Regions from separate parts of the Moritella sp. 36 genome, predicted to be linked through region 2. Evidence: predicted binding sites of a transcription regulator. Region 2 holds the regulator's gene; each other region holds the start of a gene.
The links. The regulator FliA, encoded in region 2, starts transcription of late flagellar genes. The targets are predictions, from matches to a motif close to CTAAAGNTNNNNNNNNNNNNGCCGATA.
Positions count from the first base shown of each region.

Region 1 (3,218 bases), 420 kb from region 2:
GCGAATGCCAAGGAAACAATCAAGACTTCACCCAACAGCAAGTGATCGCGTTATGCAACTTAGCCCGTAAAAGACTTGCACGTACGGAGTCAAACAGCTAACAAATAAAGTACGAAGACTACTTGTTAGTAATCACACTGAGTGGCTCTGAGAGTTTCGCTTTACCTTGCATAATACTAATTTCTACACGGCGGTTACGACGTAATTCACTTTCTTTATCCGTCAATGGTTGGGTATCAGCCATGCCCTGCACGATCAAGCGGTTCTCATTGAACTCTTTAACCTTTAACATTTCATGTGCCACAGAAACAGCACGCTGGCTCGACAAATCCCATTTAGAACGATAAAGCTCAGAATGTAACTTTTCTTTACCTGTATGTCCGGCAACCGTAATCATCCCTGGTATCGTTGCTAATAGCTGCGCGACCTTTTGGAACACGGGACGAAAGCGTGGTTGTAAAAAGGCTGAACCAGCTGGAAATGAACCCTTTTCATTAATACGAATGATGATTTGCTGCCCCAAATTTTCAACCTCAACACCACCACTATCGACTTCTTCTTTTAAGGCTTCTGCGAGAGCCTTGACTAGCTCACTGGTATCTTCCGTTACTTCGACATTTTCAGTTGGCGTATTATCACGGGTCGACGTTTCTGGTGATTTACCACCATTACTTTCTTCTTCGCGTTTGTTCTTACCACCCGCGTTTTGATCTTCGCCATCTTTGAAGTCTAACTCTGCTTCACTATTATCAATGGTGTGCTGCATAATGGTTTCAATCGGCGTGGGGTCCGGTCGACCAGGGCGAAATTCCTGTGCAATCACCGTTGTACCCTTGGGGATATTCTTTACATCAATTTGATTTTGTACACCAAAAGCAAACTGCATTGACCCGGCAATCTGCTTAAATTTCACTACATCCATCTCTGAAAATGACAATAGTAATACAAAGAAGCACATTAACAGGCTCATTAAATCGGCAAAGGTACCCATCCACGCAGGGAGACCAGGGGGTGGGCAATCACATTCATCAGACATACGTTATCTCTCTACTTATTTAGCTGTCATCATGGTGTAAACTAAACGTCAGTATCCGCCACTTCTCGTTTTGATGAATGGAGGTAATTCTTTAATAAGCTTTCGATAACCCGCGGATTGCGTCCTTCTTGAATACCTAAAATTGCATCCATAATCAGGGTATTATTCAGCATTTCTTCTTCTGAACGTAATTTCAATTTCCCCGCTATCGGGATGGCAACCATATTCGCAAAAACCGCGCCGTATAACGTTGTTAGTAAAGCAACAGCCATTGCAGGACCAATCGATTTAGGATCATCCATGTTTGATAACATCGCCACCAGACCGATCAGGGTACCAATCATTCCCATCGCAGGAGCAACTTCACCGATCATACTAAATACATGAATTCCGGCTTTATGACGAGCAGTGGTCAGTTTAATGTCTTTTTGCAATGTCTGACTAACAACAGTTGCATCGTGACCATCCACTAATAAGTCGATGCCTTTTTGCATAAATTCATTTTTTACTTCTGCTTCTTCAAGCGCTAAAAACCCACCTTTACGCGCTGCGTCCGCCATTTCAACCGCTTGTTCGATTAACTCTTCAGGCTTATCAATTTTAAACATGAATGCTTTTACGGCAATTTTTGCTGCGGCTAAAAACTGGCCAAAATTAAAATGCATTAATACGACAAAGAGTGAACCAACAAATACAATCAATATCGATTGCGTATCAACAAACGTACTTATATCGCCACCCAGCACCATTGCCATCACTACAAACGCAAACGAGCCGACTAATCCTATTAAAGTTGCTAAATCCACAACATTCCCCATCCCAAGCAAATTATCATCATATTTATAGCGAGTGTATTCTTGATCTATATCGGCAAGCAAATTAAATTCTTAAGTAATCTTATCCTGCTTATTACTGGCATCGCACAGTTAAGCTGTCTATACCTTATTAACTTGGGTATAATACCCGAGTATATTATCAGAGGGACACCCGATGGCGGTAAAAAAACCAGAAAATATGACGTTCGAGGCGTCTATCACAGAGCTAGAGGCAATTGTGAACAGTCTAGAGCAAGGTGATTGTGAGCTTGATAATGCGTTAAAGCAATTTGAACGTGGTATTAGTTTAACACGCGCGAGCTCACAGAAACTTCAGCATGCTGAACAGCAAGTAGCCATATTACTCGCCGACGGTGACCAGCAAACGCTTTCTCCCTTCAATTCTGACAGTAGTAATTAAATAGTGCAGCTTTCAACTTCGATAACCCAATATCAGGGTCGTATCAATGACTATTTGCAACAGCAAATAAACTTGCTACCAACACATGACACCCAACTTGCAGCCGCGATGGAATATGGTCTGTTACAAGGCGGTAAACGTGTTCGCCCAGTGATCGTATATGCCGTCGGCGAAATGCTAGGCGTAAACCTTAGCGACCTTGATGGTCCAGCCGCCGCAATCGAATCAATTCATGCATACTCATTAATTCATGATGATTTACCCGCGATGGACGATGATGATTTGCGCCGTGGTCAACCTACTTGCCATATTAAATTCGACCATGCTACCGCTATCTTAGCCGGTGATGCACTGCAACCTTTTGCTTTTGAATTATTACTTGATTGCGCACTGGCACCTGCAGCCGAAAAAAATCGTTTGGCTATGTTGAAATCGCTAACCCAAGCAAGTGGCTATAGCGGTATGTGTGGTGGTCAAGCAATGGATCTCGCCGCGACTGATAAACAAATCTCACTGGCACAACTAGAAGCTATCCACAATAATAAAACGGGTGCACTCATTAATTGTGCAGCAAAACTGGGTTGCCTCGCATCACCACATTGCTCGGTTGAATTATTAGCTGCGCTGGATAAATGGTCCAATGCTATTGGTTTAGCATTCCAAGTACAAGATGACATTCTCGATATAACCAGTGATACTGAAACGCTCGGTAAACCTCAAGGTTCAGATGTTGAATTAAATAAATCAACATACCCTGCATTACTCGGTTTAGCTGGGGCACAAGAAAAAGCCCAAGCACTGTATCAACAAGCGATGTTCGCCTTAGAAACAATTCCGCATGATACGACCGTTCTCGCTTTATTTACGCAGTACATCATCGAGCGAAATAAGTAACAGATTCTAACAAAGTATAAAATTATAAACATTATGAGCTTAGATATTTCGA
Region 1 covers NZ_CP056120.1:740,262-743,479, reverse strand. Annotated here, with positions in the region: gene HWV03_RS03435 (lipase secretion chaperone) at 1-101, shown strand, start outside; gene HWV03_RS03430 (flagellar motor protein MotB) at 119-1,036, opposite strand; gene pomA (flagellar motor protein PomA) at 1,078-1,842, opposite strand; gene xseB (exodeoxyribonuclease VII small subunit) at 2,027-2,272, shown strand; gene ispA ((2E,6E)-farnesyl diphosphate synthase) at 2,276-3,166, shown strand; gene dxs (1-deoxy-D-xylulose-5-phosphate synthase) at 3,200-3,218, shown strand, end outside.
Region 1: the regulator FliA is predicted to act here: its motif matches at 1,902-1,928, upstream of pomA (flagellar motor protein PomA).

Region 2 (3,218 bases):
GTGGTTTTGAAGCCTCACCAAACATAGTCAACATTTCAACTAATTTAACTTCAACTTCTTGTACTAAATTGATCACGCGACGGATCATTTGACCAGTCAAATCTTGAAAATCTTGCGCCATGAGAATTTCAGTTAAATACTGTCTTAAACTATCGGCATCAGATACTGAAACTTGAAGAAAATCGTCTAATAATTTACAAAGTTCTTTAAATTGACCCAATTGTAAATCACGACTCATCAAGTTCTTCCAATTTGGCATCACTTGTTGAATGCGGTCGTTAAAACTATCAGCAATTGGTAAGCAGGATTCAACTGCATCCATCGTTCTGTTTGCCGCTTTATCCGTCATCTCAATAACATAATTCAAACGCTCTCGAGCATCAGGAAACTCATCGTTAGCTAAGCTTTCAATACGTGTATCTAACTGGAAATCTTCTAATGAATCATGTAATTGACGTGTTAACACACCCACTTTTTCAAATAGTGCATCTGAATTTGTATTCTGAATTTTAGTAATTATTTCATTTGCCATTTCTACCTGACCACACTCTAGCAGTGTCACCAGTTCTTTAGCGTCTTCTAATGAAATCAACGATTCTTGTTGTTCACTCATGCGCATCCTTGCTTATTGAATTCGTTCGAAGATCTTCTCTAATTTTTCTTTTAGTGTCGCCGCTGTAAATGGTTTAATAATGTAACCATTCACACCTGATTGAGCAGCTTCAATAATCTGTTCACGCTTCGCTTCAGCCGTAACCATTAGTACTGGGATATGACATAGCGCTTGGTCTTTACGGATCTCTTTAAGTAGATCAATACCTTGCATACCAGGCATATTCCAATCAGTGACAACAAAATCATAATCGCCATTTTTTAGCATAGGTAATGCCGTGTTGCCGTCGTCCGCCTCATAGGTATTGCTAAAACCAAGATCACGAAGTAAGTTTTTAATGATGCGTCTCATCGTAGAAAAATCATCGACAATAAGAATTTTAATTTGCTTTTTCAAGTTGTTCTCCAAAATAAGTAATTACAATATTCACAGTCCCTGATCCCATAAATATCTTACTTCAATATTCAAGTACTAGATAAATAGTACCAATTAAACTTAGTCATCTAACCAAGCATGCATGCGCGCTTTCACTCGATGCATCGCTTGGCTGTGTATTTGACTCACACGAGACTCGCTGACACTGAGTACTTCCCCGATCTCTCTTAGATTTAACTCTTCATCGTAATAAAGCGATAAGACTAAGCTTTCTCTTTCGGGTAGTGTTTTAATGCAGTTTGCTAATGCTTGCTGAAAACGTAGCTCAGAAAAATCAGCACAAGGAGTGCTTGATTTTCCTTCGTAAATTGAATAGGCATCTTCATTACTCGCGGTCAAATCTTCGACCGCCAATATATGCCCACTATTAACATCCATCAACATACTATGGTAGTCAGTCAGGTTTACGCCTAATTCTTCAGCAACATCCGTATCTTTTGCATCCGTACCCGTTTGTTTTTCGATACGGTCAATGGCAGCAGCAATATCACGGCCATTTTTATGCACCGATCTTGGGACCCAATCCCCACGTCTCATTTCATCAATCATTGAGCCGCGGATACGAATACCAGCATAAGTTTCAAAGCTAGCGCCTTTAGAGCCATCAAAGTTGCGCGCAGCATCCAGTAATCCAATCATACCCGACTGGATTAAATCATCTAACTGAACACTCGGCGGCAAACGGAGAAGCAAGTGATGGGCAATTCGTTTTACTAAAAAACCGAATTGCTCAACAGCATGACTCTGTTGCGACTGGATGTTGCTGTAAGCGGATGCCTTATTCACTTCAATCTTCTACCCTAGCTTTGTTTTCAAACAGGTTCTCAATGAAGAACTCCAAATGACCGCCGACTTTATTCGGTACTGGCCAAGTTGCAGCTCGACTTGCTAACGCTCTAAACGCCAATGAAGCGGGCGCTTTTGGAAATGCTTCTACAACCACTTTCTGTTTACGAACGGCTTGACGAACACTGTTATCAAACGGAATACAAGCAACAAGCTCTAATGTTGCATCTAAAAATCGGTCCGTTACACGTGTCAATTTAGTAAATAATTCTTGGCCTTCACGTAAACTACGCACCATATTGGCCACAATTTTAAAACGATGAACACCGTGTTCTTTTGATAATAACTTAATTAACGCATAAGCATCCGTGATAGATGTCGGTTCATCGCAAACCACCATTAAAATGTCTTGTGACGCGCGACAAAAACTTAATACCATGTCCGAAATACCGGCGGCGGTATCAACCAGTAATACATCAATAGGTGTTTTCAATTCAGCAAAAGCACGAATTAGACCCGCGTGCTCTTGTACTGATAATTCAACCATCGAACGCGTACCAGATGTTGCCGGTGCGATTAAGATCCCATTCGGACCTTCAATCAAAATATCATCTAATGTACATTCACCCGAAATAACGTGAGAAATATTTTTATGTACGCGTAAACCGAGTAAAACATCGACATTTGCCAACCCAAGATCGGCATCTAAAACCATGACTCGCTTACCTTGGGCCGCGAGTGATACTGCCATGTTCAGTGTTACGTTAGTTTTACCTACGCCACCTTTACCACCTGAAACGGCAATGACTTTAACTTTTTTGTTATTACTCATTTGTCTTAGACCACTTGCTTGATCGAAAAAAATATTTTTATTCATTACTATTTATCATCGCCTAACCAAAAATGCGTATCGTTTTGTTCTTCTAGCGTATCTCTGTTAAATACAGTACGAACTAATTGCTGTGCATTGGCTGAGTCTATATCTTCAGGAACCCTTTGCCCATTTGTTATATATGCAATCGGTAGTTCATGTTGTATTAGTACACTTAAAATCTCACCTAAGCTTAAACTTTCATCCACTTTACTTAAAATACAGCCCGCTAACGGAATATGATGAAAATGCTCTAATGTTTCTTGTACAACCCTACGCTGCGCAGTTGCAGGGACAACCAAATAGTTACGAATCACGACTTTTTCATTATTAACTAATGTATCTAACTGTTCGGATAAACGCTTGTCACGCTGTCCCATCCCGGCAGTATCAATCAAGACTAAACGTTTACTTCTTAACTGATACAAGTATTGTGCCAACTCTGCTTCATCACGGGCAACCTTAACAACACACCCCATAATACGCCCGTAAGTCGCCAATTGTTCGTGAGCA
Region 2 covers NZ_CP056120.1:1,164,196-1,167,413, reverse strand. Annotated here, with positions in the region: gene HWV03_RS05400 (protein phosphatase CheZ) at 1-613, opposite strand, end outside; gene cheY (chemotaxis response regulator CheY) at 626-1,009, opposite strand; gene HWV03_RS05390 (RNA polymerase sigma factor FliA) at 1,109-1,834, opposite strand; gene HWV03_RS05385 (MinD/ParA family protein) at 1,836-2,711, opposite strand; gene flhF (flagellar biosynthesis protein FlhF) at 2,714-3,218, opposite strand, start outside.

Region 3 (3,218 bases), 140 kb from region 2:
ATTAATCAAACCATCTCATCAAATAAGAGACCTGAACTAGCTGATATATTGTCTTGAAATTGTTCAATGTTAGCGACCATCTTTAAAACAGCTTCTGATGGTAGTTCTTTCAGTGTTTCACCACTTTCAGGATCAACAATTTTAACTACCATACGGCCAGTATCACCATGAACACTAAAGTTTAGCTTCTTACTATTAACATCAAAATGAGCTTGTAGCGTATCCTTTGCTTCAAGCAATTTTTGTTCCAAATTTATATCATTCGCTATTTTGGGTTCAGATAATGAATTTTCGATCGGTAAAACTTGTTCGATTGGTGAAATTAAAACGGCAGGATTCGTTATGACAGGTTCTTTTGTCACAACAGGGTCAGGATTAAAACGAATGCTCTTATGATCCATATTATTATCAATGGACATGGTAACCCCCAAAGACCAAAATGCCCTGCAAGGTGCAGGGCAAATATAAACCTAAACGATTAAAGCAGTGATAGCGCTACTTGTGAGGCTTGATTGGCTTGGCTTAACATCGAACTTGCCGCCTGTTGCTGTACTTGAGTTTGTGCAAGTTTAGCTGATTCAGCAGCAAAATCAGTATCAACAATACGTGATTTAGACGCTGATACATTTTCAGAAATATTGCTGATGTTACGAATCGTTGATGAAAAACGGTTTTGTTTCGCACCTAGGTCAGCACGTGTACCCGTTACAGTTTCAAGCGCTGCATCGAGAGCCGTAATTGCTGATTGTGCGCCTGCAGCAGATGAAACATTCGTTGTAGTACTACCCACAGCCAACGCTGTCGCATCCATACTTGTTGTCATTTTTAGTGTAATGGTTTGGTTCGCATCAGCACCAACTTGAATCTCACGATTGAATTTACCATCAAGTAACTTTTCACCACCAAACGTTGTATCCGTTGATACACGCGTGATTTCAGTTTGTAATTCATTGAATTCTGATTGCAATGCATTACGATCAGCTTGAGAGTTTGAACCATTCGAAGATTGAATTGAAATTACACGCATACGTTGTAACATGTTCGTTGTTTCATCTAGCGCACCTTCCGCGGTTTGCGCCATTGAAATACCGTCATTTGCATTTCGAGATGCTTGGTTTAAACCATTGACTTGTGACTCTAAACGAGAACCGATTTGTAAACCAGCAGCATCATCAGCAGCGCTATTGATACGCTTACCAGATGATAAACGTTGGAAAGAAGTTTGTAATTCGTTGGTAGCACTACCTAAATGACGTTGTGAATTTAAAGATGCTACATTGGTATTTACATAAACAGCCATATTCGTCTCCTAAAAGAAATCCTGTAAAGGACTGCTGTGTATATAAAATACAGCCCTTATTAATAATCAGTTATTTGTATCGTCATGAAAGTTATCGACAATAAAAATACATCCTTTAGAGTTATTTTTAATTTTTATTTAATTTATTTCCAATTCAGTTCTAAACTTGAACAGATATCCACATTTAACCGTTTAATTTCAACCGATTACAGCAACCACTCAAAAATGTTTAATAATTGTTAATCAACTCAATCTAATGTTACAAAAAAGGGGGCGGGGTAAATTAAAAATTGAAAAGGAAATTTCCAAGAATAGAAATGTATTATTTTGGCCCTTTCGAGCCAAATAATAGGCTATTAGCCTTGCAACGATTAACCTTGCAATAATGACATGGCTACTTGCGATTGCTGATTCGCTTGGCTAAGCATGGTACTTGCAGCTTGTTGCGATACTTGATTTTGAGCTAGTTTTGCTGATTCAGCGGCAAAATCGGCATCCATAATACGTGACTTAGACGCAGACACATTTTCCGAAATATTAGTTAAATTACGGATCGTTGATGAGAAACGGTTTTGCTTGGCACCCAGATCACCACGGATGTCCGTCACCGTTGCAATTGCGGTATCTAGATTATCAATAGCCGTTTGCGCATTTAAAGGGTTTAAAATATCAGATGTCGCAGTACCAATACCTAAGCCGAGCGCATTCATGTTCGTCGATATTTTTACAGTAATGACTTGATTCGCATCGGGACCAATTTGGAAATCTTGATTAAACGTCGAATTTAATAAATTCATACCACCAAACGTTGTATCCGCAGCCACGCGATTAATTTCTTCTTGCAACTGACCATATTCATTATCCAGTGCAACACGGTCTGCGGCACTATTTGAGCCATTCGCAGACTGAATTGATAATACTCGCATACGTTGTAGCATATTGGTGGTTTCGTCTAGTGCACCTTCCGCTGTTTGCGCAAGAGATATGCCATCATTGGCATTACGTGCAGCTTGATTTAAGCCATTAACTTGAGACTCTAAGCGAGAACCAATCTGTAGTCCTGCCGCATCATCTGCAGCGGAGTTAATACGCTTACCAGAAGATAGGCGCTCAAATGATGTTTGTAACGCATTTGTAGAGTTCGTCAAATTACGTTGTGAATTTAAAGATGCTACATTTGTATTTACATATAAGGCCACGGTATCTTCCTTTTTGCTTGTTTCAAATTAAATAAATGTTATGTATCTTAGATAAAGCAATCAACATGCCAAATACATTTAAAATGAAAACAAAGTTATAACACACTGTTTTTAATTACAATTAAACTGTACCCTCATTTTTTATCGTGTGTATATTAATAATTAATAAACCCTAAGAACCATCAAGACAAAATTTTGCCGTCATATTGCCAGTTGCGAATGTTCAACAACAAATAAATGTCAGTTATATTTTTGATGACAAAAATGACACTACCACTACCAGTACAAGTACAAGTACAAGTACAAGTAAACAATGATTTTAAAGATAAGATTTAATATCGGAATGATTAAAATTCGATGTAATAAAAGAGAGTAGAGAGTAGAGAGTAGGAAGATAAAATACTTTTACCTATGCGCTTAAATAGGACTATAACGATAAGGATATAGGTAAAAGCAATATATTAGGCGGCCCCAAAGGGGCCAGAGGGAGCCCCCCTCTTAGCCTAATAACGACATAGCAACTTGAGATTGCTGATTAGCTTGACTTAGCATTGTGCTTGCAGCTTGCTGAGAAACTTGATTTTGCGCTAGTTTCGCAGATTCAGCAGCAAAGTCTGCATCCATAATACGAGATTTAGATGACGATACATTCTCAGAGATATTTGATAAGTTACGAATTGTTGATGAGAAACGGTTTTGTTTCGCACCCAGATCACCTC
Region 3 covers NZ_CP056120.1:1,020,838-1,024,055, reverse strand. Annotated here, with positions in the region: gene HWV03_RS04690 (flagellar protein FlaG) at 6-419, opposite strand; gene HWV03_RS04685 (flagellin N-terminal helical domain-containing protein) at 479-1,300, opposite strand; gene HWV03_RS04680 (flagellin N-terminal helical domain-containing protein) at 1,672-2,499, opposite strand; gene HWV03_RS04675 (flagellin N-terminal helical domain-containing protein) at 2,998-3,218, opposite strand, start outside.
Region 3: the regulator FliA is predicted to act here: its motif matches at 1,393-1,419, upstream of HWV03_RS04685 (flagellin N-terminal helical domain-containing protein).

Region 4 (3,218 bases), 520 kb from region 2:
TTGATTTCTACTTCCGTAAATGCCGGAGATATAGAACATGATAAACAGAAACACTTTATTGCCGAGACGGTAATTTGCGGTACAACCATGATGTATACAGAAAGTTGGTGGCAGACGATACTCGTTGGTTTATCTATTGGAGTTTTGAAGGAAACCTATGATGCGGGCCAGGAAGGGAATGAGTTTAGTAAAAACGACATGGTGGCAAACATATTAGGGTGTCTGGCTGGAGCAAGTTATGGCGCGACAGTGTTACATTTTCATTATGAAAGTGATACAGGTACTACGACCATCGGTATTAAGGGGAAGTTTTAAGTAGCAATACTCATATTCATATTTTGCCCCTATACAGTTACAACATTACGGGTCACGAAGGTTCGCGATACTTGTTGTTACAAAGGGGCATAATGATTTATTCGGTGTCAGCGTTTAACGTGCTATCACTTACCGTTTCTAGTTCTGCTTCTTCTGGAACAGGTAGTGGCCAACCGCCCATATCTTTCCATTTATTCACTATGTAGCAAAATAATTGCGCAGTTTGTTCTGTATCATATTTAGCAGAATGCGCTTGTTTATGATCAAAAGGAATACCGGCAGCCATACATGCTTTAGCAAGTACTGTTTGACCAACGGCTAGACCAGCAAGTGTCGTGGTATCAAATGTAGCGAAAGGATGAAAAGGATTACGTTTAATCTTTTCTCTATTCGATGCAGCACTTAAAAAACCGTGATCAAATGCCGCATTGTGCGCAACCATGATTGCACGATGGCAACCTGTATCTTTTAAGCCTTTGCGCACAGCTTTATAGATCTCGGTGATCGCTTCGCGTTCAGGCACTGCACCACGTAATGGATTAGTTGGGTCGATACCGGTAAAGTCTAAGGCTGCTTGCTCTAAATTAGCACCTTCAAATGGTTCAACGTTAAAGTGTAAGGTATGCGAAATTTTAAGATAACCATCTTCATCCATTTCTAGGATAGAAGCGGCGATCTCTAACATCGCATCTGTTTGTGCATTAAATCCCGCAGTTTCGATATCGATAACAACAGGGAAGTAGCCACGGAATCGTTGGCTAAAAGCTGATTTTTCAGTTGTGCTCATGTGATCATTAATTAATGTTGACTTGGATAGGATTATGCCATAATAATTGCTTGTCCTCTAATCAACTTTACTAATTTATTGCTAGTTGTCGGCATAACCAACAAGGAATCAATTTTAGGCACTTTTTATTTTTTAGATATTTATAGAAAAGTAACTCAAGTTATTTCACTTAATACCGATAAGTTAATATGGGCTTCGAATAAACAGGATTTTGAACCGTATGATCAACTGCCAACATTTTATAATTGCTTCACTTGTTGCTTTTGGTTCAGCAAGTGCTTCTGCTAACATAAAAAACTATGCGGCCAATTACGAATTCTCTCAATGGGAAAATAGTCGTTCTACGCCTGTACAATGTAGCTTGAAGCATGATATTCCTCGTTACGGGCAAGCCATTTTTACTAGTCGCGCCTCGAAATTAATCAACCTTGATTTTGAATTAGATATGAAACGTCTACCTGCGCAAGCTGAAATGGCTTCATTACGTTCTGTTCCACCAAGCTGGAAGCCGGGGAGTGCAGCCCAAGATCTTGCTGATGTTAAACTGTACCGCCAATTTACGGGGTATGTGAGTGAGCAGCCTGCTTGGCGCATGCTTGATGCATTAGATTCTGGCGACTATCCCACATTCTACTTTCGAGACTGGTACCGCGGCGGTGAGTTTATTAGCGTTGGTCTGTCTTCGGTTAACTTCCAAAATAAATACCAAGAATTTCTAGAATGCGTGAGTAACCTATTACCCTATAGCTTGGATGATATTGCTTATTCGGTACTTGATTTCAATACCGCAAGTGATGAGTTAACACAGAAAAGTCAACAACGTTTAGCGATGATCAGTGAATTTTTACAATACAGTCCAGACATTAATGTTGTTGTTGTTGATAGTTATACTGGTAGCTATGGCGACGAGTTACAAAATTTACAAACATCTTCGTTACGTGCCGAAAATATTAAGCAATATTTTTTAGACAGTGGCCTTAAAAACCTAGAAATCGAAACCAATGGTTATGGCGAGAAAAGCCAAATAGCATCGAATAGTAATATTATTGAACGACAAAAAAATCAACGCGTTGTGATATCATTAGGGCAACCCATTCTTTAATCGCATTCATTTCTTAGTCTATATTGATATTCTCAATATAGACTGTCTGTACAAAATCATTATAAATAAAGTACTACGCAGAGTCTTTTACTAAACTACCGGTATTATTTATATGAATTAACCTATGTTTTACCTGTAAGACAATGTATTAATTTGTAAGCCATTGTAATAAACCATTTTATGGTTTAGTTGTGTACTTTATAATCAGCTGAATTAATTGTTCCACATAGAAATGGAACGACGTTTTTAGCTAAAGGATATTTAATGCTTAACTCTTCAAAACGACGATTGGGTGTACTTTACCCCATTGTTACTACATTCTTTATTTGCCTCATTCTATTAAACATTTCTCGACTAGGATTAAGCCTCTGGCAGGCAGATCGTGTTACTGACGTTAGCGGTTGGGGGACGATTTTTCTTAGTGGTTTACGCATCGATATCGCGAGTTTGTCTTATTTGTTGATATTACCAGCAATGCTGACGTGTTTTCTTTCTAACGATGGTCTGGTTGGGCGAATTTGGCATGTAATACTTCGTTTGTGGATAGTGACAGGCTTGTGGTTCGTGATGTATATGGAGCTAGCGACACCTTCATTTATTATGGAGTATGATGTTCGTCCGAATCGTCTGTTTGTCGAGTACTTGATTTACCCGAAAGAAGTGTTTGGCATGCTTTGGAGTGGTTACAAGCTCGAGTTATTTATTGGTATGGTTGCGTCAATTATAACCGTGCTGGGAGGGTGGAAATTAAGTGGTCATCTTGTTAAAGGGCTGACATTCCCTCGTTGGTACTGGCGTCCTATATTAGCATTGTGTGTGGTAGCTGTTTGTGTGATGGGGGCCCGTTCTACTTTGGGGCATCGTCCGATGAATCCTGCAATGATTGCGTTTTCAAGCGACCCTCTGATGAATGACCTTGCGTTAAACTCGTCTTATTCATTGCTATTCGCGGTGAAGCAAATGAAGTCTGAAGATGACGCGTTTAAATATTACGGTAAGATGGATACACAACAA
Region 4 covers NZ_CP056120.1:1,689,156-1,692,373, forward strand. Annotated here, with positions in the region: gene HWV03_RS22540 (hypothetical protein) at 1-315, shown strand, start outside; gene rnt (ribonuclease T) at 413-1,102, opposite strand; gene HWV03_RS07630 (flagellar protein MotY) at 1,323-2,204, shown strand; gene HWV03_RS07635 (LTA synthase family protein) at 2,469-3,218, shown strand, end outside.
Region 4: the regulator FliA is predicted to act here: its motif matches at 1,257-1,283, upstream of HWV03_RS07630 (flagellar protein MotY).